One region of the Streptomyces sp. NRRL B-3229 genome, then DNA from elsewhere that is predicted to be linked to it. Evidence: riboswitches for the same ligand, from Rfam matches in the RefSeq annotation. Region 1 holds a riboswitch; the other holds the start of a gene.
What was found. A riboswitch is a leader RNA that binds a small molecule or an ion and turns the genes downstream of it on or off. The one in region 1 is predicted to bind cyclic di-AMP.
Positions count from the first base shown of each region.

Region 2: it holds a riboswitch for cyclic di-AMP, as region 1 does, so the genes downstream of both, IF54_RS0123915 (transglycosylase SLT domain-containing protein) here and IF54_RS0116410 (M23 family metallopeptidase) in region 1, are expected to answer to the same signal.

Region 1 is NZ_JOGP01000009.1:5,650-13,018, reverse strand. Features, by position in the region: gene IF54_RS0116430 (MarR family winged helix-turn-helix transcriptional regulator) at 1-367, shown strand, start outside; gene IF54_RS0116425 (GTP cyclohydrolase II) at 523-1,164, shown strand; gene IF54_RS0116420 (class II glutamine amidotransferase) at 1,227-1,976, opposite strand; tRNA gene IF54_RS0116415 (tRNA-Met) at 2,099-2,172, shown strand; cyclic di-AMP (ydaO/yuaA leader) riboswitch at 2,409-2,566, shown strand; gene IF54_RS0116410 (M23 family metallopeptidase) at 2,578-3,603, shown strand; gene IF54_RS0116405 (aldo/keto reductase) at 3,711-4,655, shown strand; gene IF54_RS0116400 (PrsW family intramembrane metalloprotease) at 4,792-6,192, opposite strand; gene trmB (tRNA (guanosine(46)-N7)-methyltransferase TrmB) at 6,242-7,099, opposite strand; gene lhgO (L-2-hydroxyglutarate oxidase) at 7,183-7,369, opposite strand, start outside.
Region 2 is NZ_JOGP01000015.1:6,180-13,548, forward strand. Features, by position in the region: gene IF54_RS0123900 (polyprenyl synthetase family protein) at 1-879, opposite strand, end outside; partial or broken gene IF54_RS44195 (CocE/NonD family hydrolase) at 1,162-2,570, shown strand; cyclic di-AMP (ydaO/yuaA leader) riboswitch at 2,982-3,156, shown strand; gene IF54_RS0123915 (transglycosylase SLT domain-containing protein) at 3,162-3,644, shown strand; gene IF54_RS0123920 (HAD family hydrolase) at 3,680-4,492, opposite strand; gene IF54_RS0123925 (LacI family DNA-binding transcriptional regulator) at 4,966-5,994, opposite strand; gene IF54_RS0123930 (carbohydrate ABC transporter permease) at 6,036-6,902, opposite strand; gene IF54_RS0123935 (carbohydrate ABC transporter permease) at 6,899-7,369, opposite strand, start outside.

The sequences.
Region 1 (7,369 bases):
CCTCTCCGAGACCCCGGAGCGGCGGCTGCGGATGACCGATCTCGCCGAGGGGCTGAAGATCACCCGGCCCCGGCTGACGTACGCGGTCGCCCGGCTGGAGAAGGACGGGCTCGTGCGGCGCGAGAGCTGCCAGTGGGACAAGCGCGGCAGTGTCGCGGTGCTGACCGACGAGGGTATGGCAGTGCTGGAGCGGGCCGCGCCGGGCCATGTGGAGACGGTTCGCGCCGCGCTCATCGACCGGCTCACCCCGGAGCAGGTGCGGCAGTTGGAGGAGATCTTCACCAGCGTGACCGAGGGGCTCCTGGGGGAGGAGGGTGCCTCCGGGGAGATGCCGTGGCGGCGCCGGTCGTCCCCGTCGTGCTCGTGAGGGCCGAGCGCTGAGGGCCAAGTGCTGAGCGCCGCTGTCCGCGTGTGATGCGTGCCATAAATCCGTTGCTTCAAATTTAAAGCATGGGGTAGGGTCTCGATCAGTAGATCTGCTTCAAATCTGAAGCAGATATGCCTACGGACCGGAGTACCCGCATGACCGACCTGCCCGCCGCCACCCAGCGCTCCCGCGTCCGCGTCCCGCTGCGCTTCGGTGACGGCTACCGCGTGGACGCCGAACTCGTCACCTTCCACGGCCTGGCCGACGGACAGGAGCACCTCGCCGTCGTCCTCGGGAACCCCGCCCCCGGTGCCGTGCCGCTGGTGCGCCTGCACTCCGAGTGCCTGACCGGGGACGTCTTCGGCTCCGCCCGCTGCGACTGCGGGCCCCAGCTGCGCGAGGCGGTCGAGCGGATAGCCGAGCGCGGCGGTGTGCTGCTCTACCTCCGCCAGGAGGGCCGCGGTATCGGTCTCTACAACAAGCTCGACGCGTACGCCCTTCAGGACCAGGGTCTCGACACCTACGCGGCGAACACCGCGCTGGGCCTGCCCGAGGACGCCCGGGACTACACGGCGGCCGCGCAGATGCTGACCGCCCTCGGGATCGACGAGGTCGATCTGCTCTCCAACAACCCGGACAAGGCGGGCCAGTTGAGGGACCTGGGGATCGCCGTCCACGACCGTGTCCCCACCGGGGTGTTCACCACCGCGCACAACGTCCGCTACCTGCGCGCGAAGGTCCTCCAGACCCAGCACACGCTGCCGCTCGGGGAGTTGACGGAGCTCGGGGTCGGCTGAGCGGGCGAGCGTCTGCCGCTGGAGCCGTGCCGGGTGCGGGGTTCGGTGACGACGACCTCCCGTCACGCGTGTACGCGGACTCCCAGGTCGTCCCGCCGGATCTCCAGCACCTGGCGGTACGGCAACACCCGCCACGCCCCGACCGGTTGGGGCACCCCGCTCGACGCGACGACCACCCGGTCGCCCTCCGCCCGGTACCGCAGCCGGAAGAAGTCGGGCCCGCGCCGCCGGCTCACCTCGGAGTCCGGGTCCTCGTCGGCGTACGCGTACAGCGCCTCCTCCGTCAGCAGCAGGCAGTTCAGGCTCGCGAAGGACGCGCGGGCCCGGATGTCCTCGGCGGCCCGCGCGAGCGCGTCGACCGGGTCCTGGTCCCGCAGCAGCGTCAGCACCCGCAGGAAGAACCGCTCGGAGTCGGTGCTCCCGCCCGCCGCCGCGAGGAGACCGGGGTTGATGAGCTCGTCGAGGGCGCCGTACGGCGAGAAGAAGCCGTTGTGGGCGAAGGCGAGGCCGTCCGCGATGAACGGATGGGTGTCGCCCGGCACGACCGGCAGCCCGGGGCTCGCCATCCGCAGATGCAGTACGGCGGCGTCGGCACGCGTCCCGGCGAGGGCGTGCTCCCACAGCCAGTCCCCGGCGGCCGATGTGATCCCCCTGACCACCCGTGGCCTGCCCCCGCCCGCCCCGGGCCAGGCGGCGATCCCCCACCCGTCACCGTGCTCCCGGCTCAACTCCGTGAAGGGAAGAGCCAGTTCACCGAGGGCGGCGGTGAGCGGAAGAGGTGCGCGGGTGACCACGCCCAGGAGACGGCACATGGGCGTGACAGTACTAAGAGGGCTGGTTCCAGCCATCCAGCGGCGTGAAAGGGCAGGTCACAGGCGCTGGGCGGTAATGCGTGCGGGAGTCGCTCCCGGATGGCGTATGCTGGTTTCACCGACGCGGGGTGGAGCAGCTCGGTAGCTCGCTGGGCTCATAACCCAGAGGTCGCAGGTTCAAATCCTGTCCCCGCTACTCACGGCTCAGGGCCGGAGTCCAGTCATTGGGCTCCGGCCCTGAGTGTTTCCCGGGGCGCGCTCATGACCTGGCCTGAGCGATGCGGTCAACTCGCCCGTTTTTCACCGGTCATGGGCCGTAAGTCCTGCGGGATTTCGTTAATGATCAAGCGGAACGGCTTGGAATCGGACCCCCGGGTCTATTAACGTTCGATAACGCAGCGCGGTCGTCCCAGCCGTCACAAGAGACGGCTCCGTGCTCACGCGCCGAATTCCGCAAGGGAACCGGGGAACCACCACCTTGGGGTGAATCGCTCGTAGTCCGCCGTGGCCACACGGCGGGTATACGCGCGTAGGAGACCTTCCTGCTCCGAACCCGTCAGCTAACCCGGTAGGCGAGAAGGAAGGAAAGGAGCGCGCCCACGTGGCGTCCAACCCGCCTGCCCCCGAGGCCCCGTCCGTACCCCGCAGCACTCTCGTGTACGGCGGCTACCGCGCCGACGACGAGGCCCCCCTCGGCGAGTGGAACCCGACCGCGGACTCCTTCGCCCCCGTGCGAGGCCGGCACCGCGTGGCCAAGCAGCGCGGCGGCGGATTCGCCCGCAGCTCCACCGTTCTCGGCGTCGGTGTCATAGCCGCTGTCAGCGCCGGCGGCATGGCCAGCGCCAACACCGGCAAGCCGCCGGTCTCCATCTCGATGCCCGACCTGCCGAACGTCGGCTCGCTCATCTCGGACGACTCCGACTCCGGCGCCGCCGACACGAGCGCCTTCAGCAGCGTCGGCACCGCCACCGTCGATACCGCCAAGGGCACCTCGGACGCCGGTGAGGCGCTGCGCTCGCGCATCCTCGCCCAGGCCGAGACGCAGCAGGACCAGCTCGACACCAAGGCCGCCCAGGCCGTCGCGGAAGCCGCCCAGAAGGAGGCCGACGCGGCCGCCGCCAAGGCGGAGAAGGAAGCCCAGCAGCAGGCCGCCGCCGCGAAGAAGAAGGCGGAGGAGGCGGCCGCGAAGAAGGCCGAGGTCGCGCGTCTGGCCGAGCTCGCCAAGCAGTACACGCTGCCGACCTCGTCGTACACCATCACGGGGACCTTCGGTCAGGCCGGTTCGCTGTGGTCCTCCGGCTACCACACGGGCCTCGACTTCGCCGCCCCCACGGGCACCCTCATCAAGGCGATCCACAGCGGCACCGTCACGGAGGCCGGCTGGGCCGGTTCCTACGGCTACCGCACGATCCTCACCCTCGACGACGGCACCGAGCTGTGGTTCTGCCACCAGTCCTCGATCAGCGTCAGCGTGGGCCAGAAGGTCGGCACCGGTGACGTCATCGGCCGCGTGGGCGCCACCGGCAACGTGACGGGCGCGCACCTGCACCTGGAGGTCCACCCGGGCGGCGCGGCGACCGGCATCGACCCGATGGCGTGGCTCCAGGGCAAGGGGCTCAACCCCTGAGACTCCCTGAGGCTCTCTGAGGTTCGGAGGGGCTAATTCCGCTTGTTTGCGAGGATTTTGCGGCCGTGGCGGAAGATCCTCGTCGGGCGGGGGCGTTGACGTATCACATGACTTCTCTCCGCAAGCTCGGCTCCTCCGACCTCGAGGTCTTCCCGCTCGCCCTCGGCGGCAACGTCTTCGGCTGGACCGCCGACGAGGCCACGTCCTTCGCCGTCCTCGACGCGTACACCGCCGCGGGCGGCAACTTCGTCGACACGGCCGACTCGTACTCCTCGTGGGTGGACGGTAACTCCGGCGGCGAGTCCGAGACGATCATCGGCAAGTGGCTGGCCGCCCGCGGCAACCGCGACGACGTCGTCATCGCCACGAAGGTCAGCCAGCACCCCGACTTCAAGGGGCTGACCGCCGCCAACATCAAGGCCGCCGCCGACGCCTCCCTGAAGCGCCTCGGCACCGACCGCATCGACCTCTACTACACCCACTTCGACAAGACCGAGGTGCCGGTCGAGGAGATCATCGGCGCGCTGGACGAACTGGTGAAGGCGGGCAAGGTGCGCGCGATCGGCGCGTCCAACATCTCCGCCGCGCGGCTCTCGGAGTCCCTCGCCTTCTCCGACCGCGAGGGCCTGGCGCGCTATGTCGCCCTCCAGCCCCACTACAACCTGGTCTCACGCGACACGTACGAGGGCGAACTCCAGGCCGTCGCGTCCCGGGCGGGCCTCGCCGCCGTGCCGTACTACGCCCTCGCGTCCGGCTTCCTCACGGGCAAGTACCGCCCCGGCACGACGGTGGAGGGGGCGCGGGCGGCGGGAGCCGGCAAGCACCTCGACACCGACCGCGGCCGGAAGGTCCTCGCCGCCCTCGACGACATCGCCGAGTCCCACGCGGCCCCGGTCGCCACGATCGCCCTCGCCTGGCTCGCCGCCCAGCCGACGGTCACGGCCCCCATCGCCTCCGCCCGCACGGTGGAGCAGCTCCCGGCGCTGCTGGGGGTGGCGGACGTGACCCTGACGGAGGAGGAGCTGGGGCGTTTGACGGAGGCGTCGGCGTAAGGGGACGCGTCCGATCGAACCCGTCGGGCAGGGGACGGGCCGGTTCGACCCCGTCGGGCAGGGGGAGGGCCGGTTGGACCCCGTCGGCCTTCGGCGCAGGCCTCGCAGTCTCGCAGCGCTCGCAGCCCTTGCAGTCCTAGGTCCGATACGGGTTGTACGCGGGATACGGCGTCGGCTGGACCGGCTGGGACTGGACCGGCTGTGCCGGCTGATGCTGGACCGGCAGCGCAGGGTGGCCCGGCTGGGGCGGGTAGCCGTACACCCCGTACACGCCATACCCCCCGTACCCCGGCCAGGGCGGCGCGGCCACCGGCGGGGCCGTCACCCGGGCCGCGTGGTCGAGGGCCGGCCGGGCCACCTCCCGGCGCCGCCACAGCTCCTGGAGCAGTTCCCGCTCCCGTACGACGAAGTCCGCGTTCGCCCGGCCGAGCCGCCCCCGCCGCCGTAGGAAAGCGAGCGAGGTCGCGTACGCCTCGTACTGCGCGACCGCCCGCCCCGCGGGCCGCCCGCCGAACTGCCGGCGCGCGTACTCCCGAGCCACCCGCCGTGCCCGCATCGAGCCGAGTGCGTACGGCTCGGCCGGTGTCAGCCAGCCGGTGGCGGCGTAGGCGGGGAGCTCCTCGCGGACGGTCTTCAGCTCCCGCTGCCGTGTCCAGATCACCAGCCAGGTCAGCAGCGCGAACGCCGGCACCATGAACATCGCGTACACCGCGAAGAAGCCGTACTCCCCGAACGTCGACGAGCCGTTCCACGTCGCGTGCATGCCCATCGCGAGCAGCAGTCCGGACAGCGGGAAGAGCACCCGACGGATGTGCTGGCGTTCCGCCGAGAGCGCGGAGATGCCGAAGCCGATGCCGGTGAGGACGGTGAACAGGGGGTGCGCGAACGGTGACATCACCACGCGCACGAAGAAGGTCGCGGCGGTGACGGAGGCGATGCCGCGGTCGCCGGTGAGCTGGTCGGTGCCGAAGGCGGTGCCGAGGTAGAGGATGTTCTCGGTGAACGCGAACCCGGTCGCGGTGATCCCCGCTATCACCACCCCGTCCACGATCCCGGTGAAGTCCCGTCTGCGGAACAGGAACACGAGCAGTACGGCGGCCGCCTTCGCCGACTCCTCGACGATCGGCGCTATCACCGTCGCGCCGAGGGTGTCCGCGCCGGAGGGGTCCGCGGTCGCCGTTGCTATCCACTTCGTGGCGAAGCTGTTGGCGATGATCGCTATCAGCGCGGCCGCGCAGGCGCCCCAGGCGAACGCGAACAGCAGATTGCGCCAAGGGCCCGGCTCGACCCGGTCGAGCCAGCGGAACGCGGCTATGAGCAGCGGTACCGGCAGGACGGCGAGCCCCAGACCGACCAGGAAGCCCTCGCTGCCGGTCTGTTGACGCACCAGCGCGAGGATGACGAGCCCGGACAGCGCGAGAAGCGTGATCAGGGCGCCGTAGCGCACCCACTTCCGCTGCCACCAGTGCGCATGCCGCAGCGGGGCACCACCGGTGGGCTCACCGGAGTACGTCGGATACGGGGGAATGGTGGCCACGGCATCGACCTTAACGAGACGGAGGCACCGCCCGCAGCCGGGCTGGAACCTAGGCGCCGGAGGGGGACTGGTCGGTTCGGTCGCCGTGCTGTACGCGGCGGAACAGCAGGTCGTTCACGACATGTCCCTTCTCCAGTCCCTGGCCCTCGAAACGGGTCAGCGGCCGGAAGTCGGGACGCGGCGCGAATCCGCCGTCGGGCTGGGTGTTCTCGAAGTCGGGGTGCGAGGTGAGCACGTCCAGCATCTGTTCGGCGTACGGCTCCCAGTCGGTCGCGCAGTGCAGCAGCGCGCCGGGCCGAAGCCGGGTCGCGGCAAGGTCCAGGAACTCCGGCTGGATCAGCCGCCGCTTGTGGTGCCGCTTCTTGGGCCAGGGGTCCGGGAAGTAGACGCGCAGCCCGGCGAGTGCGTCCTTGGCGAGCATCTCGCGCAGCAGGATGATCGCGTCGCCGTTGCCGACCCGGACGTTGGTCAGCTGCTGCTGTTCGGCGAGGCCGAGGAGATGGCCCTGGCCGGGGGTGTGCACGTCGACGGCGAGGATGTTGGTGGCGGGGTCCGCGGCGGCCATCCGCGCGGTGGCCTCGCCCATCCCGAAGCCGATCTCCAGCACGACGGGGTGGTCGTTGCCGAACATCTCGCCGAGGTCGAGGACGCGCCGCCCGTCGATGTCGAGCCCCCACGTGGGCCACAGCCGCTGCAACGCGTCGGCCTGTCCCGCGGTCACCCGGCTGCGCCGCGGCTGGAAACTCCGGATCCGCCGCTCGAAGTGCGACCCCGCGGGATCGGCACTGGGACCGTCGGGAAAGCGCGGCTCCCCCTTGACCCGGGTGTGCCGCACGGAGACACCGGGGGTGTGCGGGGTGGAGTCGCCGGAGTCGACGGCGTCGGGAGCGTTGAGGGAATCAGACACAGTGGGGCCGATTTTACGTGAACCCGGCCCAGCGGGGTCCGGGGCGGACCCCGGCCCGAACCGGTGCCCCTGCGCCGGCCCCCTCACACGCCCCGCAACGCCTCCAGAGCCCGCCGGGCCACCTCGCGCCCGATCGGCAGCGAGGCCGTCGCCGCCGGTGAGGGCGCGTTCAGCACATGCACCGCCCGGGCCCCCTCCCTGATCAGGAAGTCGTCCACCAGCGTGCCGTCCCGGAGCACCGCCTGGGCGCGCACGCCCGCGGGCGAGGGC
Region 2 (7,369 bases), on a different contig from region 1:
GGCGGGGTGGGCGCGCAGCGCGGCCAGCGCCTCGGCGTGCCGGGCGTCGTCGGTGAGATCGGAGTCCAGGAGCTCGCACAGGGCGATGTCCTCGGCGAGCCCGAGGCGGGCGGCCCGCTCGCGCAGCCGCAGCACCGGCATGGTGGGGATGCCCTCGCGCAGGTCGGTGCCCGGGGTCTTGCCGGACTCGTGGGAGTCGGAGGCGATGTCCAGGACGTCGTCGGCGAGCTGGAAGGCGACGCCGAGGCGCTCGCCGTACTGGGTCAGGACGTCGACGACCCTCTCGTCGGCACCGGACATCATCGCGCCGAAGCGGCACGAGACCGCGACCAGCGAGCCGGTCTTGCCGCCGAGCACGTCGAGGTAGTGCTCGACCGGGTCTCGGCCGTCCATGGGCCCCGCGGTCTCCAGGATCTGGCCGGTGACCAGGCGTTCGAACGCCTCGGCCTGCACCCGGACCGCCTCAGGACCGAGGTCGGCCAGGATGTGCGAGGCCCGGGCGAACAGGAAGTCGCCGGTCAGCACGGCCACCGAGTTGCCCCAGCGGGTGTTGGCGCTGTCGACGCCGCGGCGCACCGCGGCCTCGTCCATCACGTCGTCGTGGTACAGCGTGGCGAGGTGCGTCAGCTCCACCACCACGGCGGACGGCACCACGCCGGGTGCGTACGGGTCGCCGAACTGGGCGGCGAGCATCACGAGGAGCGGACGGAACCGCTTTCCGCCCGCGCGCACCAGGTGCTGGGCGGCCTCCGTGATGAAGGGGACCTCGCTCTTGGTGGCTTCGAGCAGTCCCTCCTCGACAGCCGTCATTCCGGCCTGGACATCGGCTTCCAGAGCCTGGTCCCGCACGCTCAGCCCGAACGGCCCGACGACGGTCACGAGGGGTCTCCTGTCTGCTGGTGTCTTCTGGCGGTCAAACGGAATGTCGATAAGGCGCTGCCATCACTCAAGTCAGCGTATCCGGTCACCTTTGGATCACCGATAGCGCCCGCCCCGTCCATGCCAGGCGGTATCGGATCACGACCGGTATGTTTTTGATCACCTGAAATGATCGGATATCCATCGACTTGTAGGGAAGTAACCGACTGTGTCCCAGCTGCGCCGCACCGTGTGCCCGGTGCGTTGACACACGAGACGGTCCACGAGGACGTCCGTGTCCCGATGCCGGACGGGACGCTGCTGTACGCGCGCGTGTGGCGGCCGCTCACTCCCGAACCGGTACCCGCGATCCTGGAATACCCGCCGGACCGCCTCACCCACCGGACCGCGGCCCGCGACGGCCGGCGCCACCCTTGGTACGCGGCCCACGGCTACGCCTCCGTGGGGGTGGACGCGCGCGGGCACGGCGACAGCGAGGGCGTGCCGGGCGAGCCGTACGGGGCGGCCGAGCTCGCCGACGGGGTCGCGGTGATCGACTGGCTGGCCGCGCAGCCCTGGTGCGACGGGCGGGTCGGCATGATCGGCAGCTCCGGGGGCGGCTACGGCGCCCTGCGGATCGCGGCCCTCGCACCGGGGCCGCTCAAGGCGGTCGTCACGGTCTGCGGCACCGACGACCGCTACGACGGCGACGTGCACTACCTGGGCGGTTCCGTCCTCGCGGTGGACACGCACGCGTGGGCGGCGGCCACGCTCGCGCTCACGTGCCGGCCGCCGGACCCGCTCCACGTCGGCGACGCCTGGCGGGACATGTGGATCGGGCGCCTGGAGGCCGTGGAGCCGCCCCTGAACACCTGGCTCGCCCACCAGACCCGCGACGAGTACTGGCGCCGGGGCAGCGTCCGGGAGGACTACGGCGCGATCGACGCGGCCGTCCTGGCGGTGGGCGGATGGCACGACCCGTACCGCGACACCGTCCTCCGGCTGGTCGAGCACCTGCCCGCCGACCGGGTCCGCGGGATCATCGGCTCCTGGCCCCACCCGTACCCGGACCACGGTCCACCGGGCCCGGCGACCGGCGTTCTCCGGGAGACCCTGCGCTGGTGGGACCAGCACCTCAGGGGGATCGACACCGGCGTGATGGGCGAGCCCGTGCTGCGCGCCCACGTCAGCGACTCCCACCCCCCGGCGACGGCCCACGGCGCCCTGTCCTCGAACTGCCGGTACGGGGGCGTGAGGCGGACCTCGCGTTCTCGGATCCCGCGTTCCCGGATCCCGCGCCCTCGACTCCCGCACCCTCGGACCTCGCGTTCTCGGACATCGCGGTCTCGGACATCGCGGTCTCGGACATCGCGTCCGCGAACCTCGCGTCCTCGGACGGCGCGTCCTCGGACGGCGTGGTCGAAAAGCCGGAGCAGGCCGCGCAGCTCGGGGTGGACCGTGGCGTGGCCGCCGACGGGTGGAGTCCCGTGACCCTGGACGAGCCCCCTCCCGAGCGCCTGGTGGTGCGGGACGTGGCCAAGGGCGAGTGGCGTCTGGAGATCGATCCCCGGTACGGCGGCACGCGCGTGTACCCCGACGGGCTGGAGTGCACCGAGGACGTGCGGGAGACGTACACGATCGTCGAGCAGGACCCCCTGTCGGCGCGCACCCGCTCGGACTGGTCGATCCGGCTGCACCGGCCGGACCTCGCCTGGGACACCACCGTGCGCACCCGTTCGGAGATCAGCTGCGACGGCGGCGACTTCCACACCTCGAACGAGGTCATCTGCACCGAGGGCGGCGAGGTGGTCTTCCACCGGACATGGGAGAAGCGCATCCCACGAACGGCCGGTTGAAACCCAGTTGGGCCTCTTGCCCGTTTTGGGCGTCTTGCGCATGGGCGTGACTTGACTCACTCCGGCTGACGGACCGGCAGATATCCGGAACCTCTCAATCCGCCTTTCCCGGCGCACAAGTTGAGGCTTGCGACCGCAAAGGATCAAGTGCCCCAAATGCCACCGACCAAGGTCAATAGGCATTGCATGTGAATTCGCCACTTGTTCCGGACATGTGCTCTCGCATACGTTCCCGGCCTGTCGGGCGGACGCCGAATCCTGCCACCGCCCGTACACCCACCGAGAAACCACGGCAGGAGCGGGGGACCCAGGTAAGTCGCCGGACCGGGCGTCTTCGGACATACCGGTACGGCTCGGAGTGAAGTCATGCCTTTTGCGGGCATGGCCGGGCAGCTCCCCGCCCGAACCCGACAGCTCACCTCGCAGGCGACGGAGAGGAACTTCGCCATGCCCGCTGCCGCTCAGCACCGCGCTTCCCGCACCAACCGTCTCGTCCGCAAGCTCGCGATCGCCGGAACCGGGGTCGCCGTCCTCGCGCTCCCGCTCGTCGGCGCGACCACCGCGTCCGCGGCCACCCCGACCGTGCAGACCGCGACCACCCTCGGGTACGCCAACAACCTCGACGGCTGGATCCGCGCCTCGCTCGCCGTCATGGCCGAGCACGGGATCCCCGGCTCCTACGACGGCATCTACCGCAACGTCATCCGCGAGTCCTCCGGCAACCCCTACGCCATCAACCTCTGGGACTCCAACGCGGCCGCCGGCACCCCGTCCAAGGGCCTGCTCCAGGTGATCGACCCGACTTTCAACGCGTACCACGTGGCCAACACCTCGTGGGACCCGTACGACCCGGTGGCGAACATCACCGCGGCCTGCAACTACGCGGCGGCGCGGTACGGGTCCATCGACAACGTGTTCGGCGCGTACTAGGAACGGCGCCTGCTGGGAATTACGCCCGCTGGGAACTACGCCTGGCTGAACAGTCTTTCGAGGACGACGGCGATGCCGTCGTCCTCGTTCGACAGGGTCACCTCGTCGGCCACGGCCTTGAGCTCGGGGTGGGCGTTGGCCATGGCGACGCCGTGGGCCGCCCAGTCGAACATGGGGATGTCGTTCGGCATGTCCCCGAAGGCGATCGTCACCTCGGGTCCCAGGCCCAGGTGTTCGGCGGCCAGCGCGAGCCCGGTCGCCTTGGTGATGCCGCATGGCTGGAGTTCGACGGTACCGGGCCCCGACATGGTGACGGTGGCCAGCGAACCGACCACCGAGCGGGCCGTGACCGCCAACTCGTCGTCGGACAGGTACGGGTGGCGCAGCAGGACCTTGCTGATCGGCTCGCACCACAGGTCGTCGCGCCGGCCGACCCGCACGGCGGGCAGGGTCGGGTGGGGCATCAGATAGCCCGGCTCGATGAGCGTGAGCCCGTCGACGCCGTCCTGGTCCACCGCGGCGTACACCTGCCCCACCTCCGCCTCGATCTTCCCGAGCGCGGTCTCGGCCAGCTCCCGGTCGAGGGTGACCGACCAGAGCAGACGGTCCGCGCCGGCGTCGTACACCTGCGCGCCCTGACCGCACACCGCGAGCCCCGTGCTGCCGAGGTCGTCGAGGAGGGGCCGCACTCTGGGGGCCGGCCGTCCCGTCACGACGAGGTGCTGGGCCCCGCCCTCCGCGACCCTGGCGAGCACGGCCAACGACCGGTCGGAGAGGGTGTCGTCGGCGCGGAGCAGCGTGCCGTCCAGGTCGGTGGCGATGAGTGAATATGCGGGGGAGGCGGCCATGATCAGAGAATACGGATGGTTGGCCCCTCCGACTCGACGCGAACCGGACGGCTGCTGCTTTCACATCTGTTGACGGCAGTTCCGGTTCCGGGAACACGGCGAGGCGGGACGCGCGCCCCCGTCCACCGTTCCGCCGCCGACCGCGGATGCACGTCAATGTCCCGTACGCCTCCCCCCCGTTGCCGGCCCGTCTCTGCCGCTACGGCGCCTGCGGGGCGGGGGGAAGTTCATATCGGGGCGGCGTCCCGCGAGGCGCTGCCCGCGGGCGGGGCGGGGGCGGTGACCGGGAGCGAGTCGCCAAGGCCTCCGACCGCGAGGGCGTACGTCGCCCTGCGATGCCCGCGGGCGACTTGGCGAAGCCGCCGACTGCGATGGCGTCCGACGCCTCCTGAAAGATGGCGCTCGCGCCCGTCTGTCTGCCCGGTGGTGGCCGTGAGGGTGTCAGGCGGCCGCTCGGTTTCCGTGCCGCCGCGCTACGCCGAGTCGCGCACCACCAGTTCCGTCGGGAGGATGACGCCCGCCGGGTCCTCGCCGGCGATCTGGGCCAGGAGCATGCGGACCATCTCGGTGCTGATGCGGTCGAAGGGCTGGCGCATGGTGGTGAGGGCGGGGGCGATGGCGGTGGCCGCCGGTGAGTCGTCGAAGCCGCCGACAGCGATGTCGTCGGGGACCGAACGACCCGACTGCTGAAGGACGTTGACCACACCCAGGGCCATGAGGTCGGAGGCGACGAACACGGCGTCCATGTCGGGGGCCTGGGACAGCAGGCGCCGGGCCGCGCGCTCACCGCCGCTGCGCCGGAAGTCGCCCTCCACCACGAGCGCCGGGTCGTAGGGCAGGCCCGCCTCGGCGAGCACGTCCCGGTAGCCGGCGAGCCGGTCCGGGCCGCCCGGCATGTCCAGCGGCCCGGTGACCATGCCGACGCGCCGACGGCCCCCCGCGAGGAGATGCCGGACCATCTCCTGGGCGCCCTCCCGGTCGGCGGCGGCCACGTAACTCACCTTGGTCCCCCGCCCGATCGGCTTGCCGCACACCACCAGCGGAATCCCGGCGTCGTGGAGTTCGGCCGCGACCGGGTCACCGCTGTGGTTGGACAGCAGCAGCACCCCGTCGACGTGGCCGGAGGTGATGTACCGGGTCAGGCGCCGCCGGTCGTCGTCGCTCTCGGCGAGCATGAGCAGCAGCGGGATGTCGTGCTGGGCGAGTCGCTCGGTGCACCCCCGCAGCAGGACGTTGAAGTTGGGGTCCTCGAAGAACTTCTCCTGCGGTTCCGTGAGCAGGAACGCCACCGAGTCGGAGCGGCCCGTACTGAGGCTGCGGGCATGCCGGTTGACCACGTACCCGGTCTTCCTGATGGCGGACTCCACGGCCCGCCCGGCGGCGGGCGAGACGTAGTGGCCGCCGTTCAGGAAGCGGGAGACGGTGCCCCGCGACACGCCCGCCTCCCGGGCGACGTCGTGGATGGTGGGGGGCCTGCGGCGCCCGTTCGCACTCGTGGTCATGGTCCTCGTCAGGTGGGGTCCGTCAGCGGGAGAAGGGGTGTTCAGGCCTTGACCGAGCCGCTCAGCAGGTCCAGGGACCAGAACCGCTGGATCACCAGGAAGAGCCCGATCAGCGGCAGGACCGCGAGCAGACAGCCGGTGATGACCAGGGTGTAGAGGGCCGGCTGCGAGGCGCCCTGGGCGAGCAGCGTGTAGAGGCCGAGGGTGATCGGGAACTTCTCGTCGTCGGCGAGCATCACGTACGGCAGCAGGAAGTTGTTCCAGATGCCGACGAACTGGAAGAGGAACACCGTGATCAGGCCCGGCATCATCATCGGTACGGCGATCCGCGAGAAGATCCGCCACTCGCTCGCGCCGTCCATGCGGGCCGCCTCCATCAGCTCGGCGGGCACCGACGCGGCCGCGTAGATGCGAACCAGGTAGACGCCGTAGGGCGAGAGGATCGACGGCAGCAGCATCGCCAGGTACGAGTCGGCCATGCCCAGCTTCGACAGCAGCAGGTACTGCGGTACGGCGAGCACGATGGACGGCACCAGGACGCCGGCCAGGATCATCTTGAAAACGGCCTCGCGGCCCCGGAAGACGAACCGGCCCAGCGCGTAGCCGCCGGCGGCGGAGACCGCGGCCGAGAGCAGGGCGCCGAGACCGGCGTAGAAGGCCGAGTTGGCCATCCACCGCCAGAAGATGCCGTCCCGGTAGGCGGTCAGGTCGCTCAGGTTCTGGAGGAAGCCGGTGCCGGGGGCGAAGGTGAAGGTGGAGAAGAGCTCCGACCGGTCCTTGGTGGCCGCGACGACCACCCAAGCGATGGGGATCAGGCAGTACAGCGCGCCGAGGATCAGCACGATCGTGGGCACCCAGGCGGTGCGGCGGCCGCCCTTGGGCCTGGCGGTGAGGGTGAGGGGGGTCATGCCCGGTCCTCCCGGGTGTAGCGGTCGGAGATGCGCAGCAGGGTGAAGGAGAGGACGAACGTGGCCAGGGCCAGGACGACCGCGGTGGCGGAGGCGCCGTAGATGTCGGACTGGAGGAAGGCCTTGTCGTAGATGGCCATCAGGGGGCTCCACGAGCTGGGCAGGCCGTTGGTGAGCGGCTTGAGGGCCATCGGCTCGGTGAAGACCTGGAGGGTGGCGATCACCGAGAAGAAGAAGGTGAGCACCAGGGAGGGCAGCACGATCGGGATCTTGATCCGCAGGGCGATCTTCAGGTCGGACGCGCCGTCGATCCGGGCCGCCTCGTAGATGTCCGGCGGGATGGCCCGGAGCGCGGTGTAGATGACGATCATGTTGAAGCCGGTGCCGCCCCAGACCGCGATGTTGGCGAAGGAGAGGTAGAGGTTGCCGCCGTCGAACAGGTCGGGCTGCGGGAGGCCGAGCTTGTC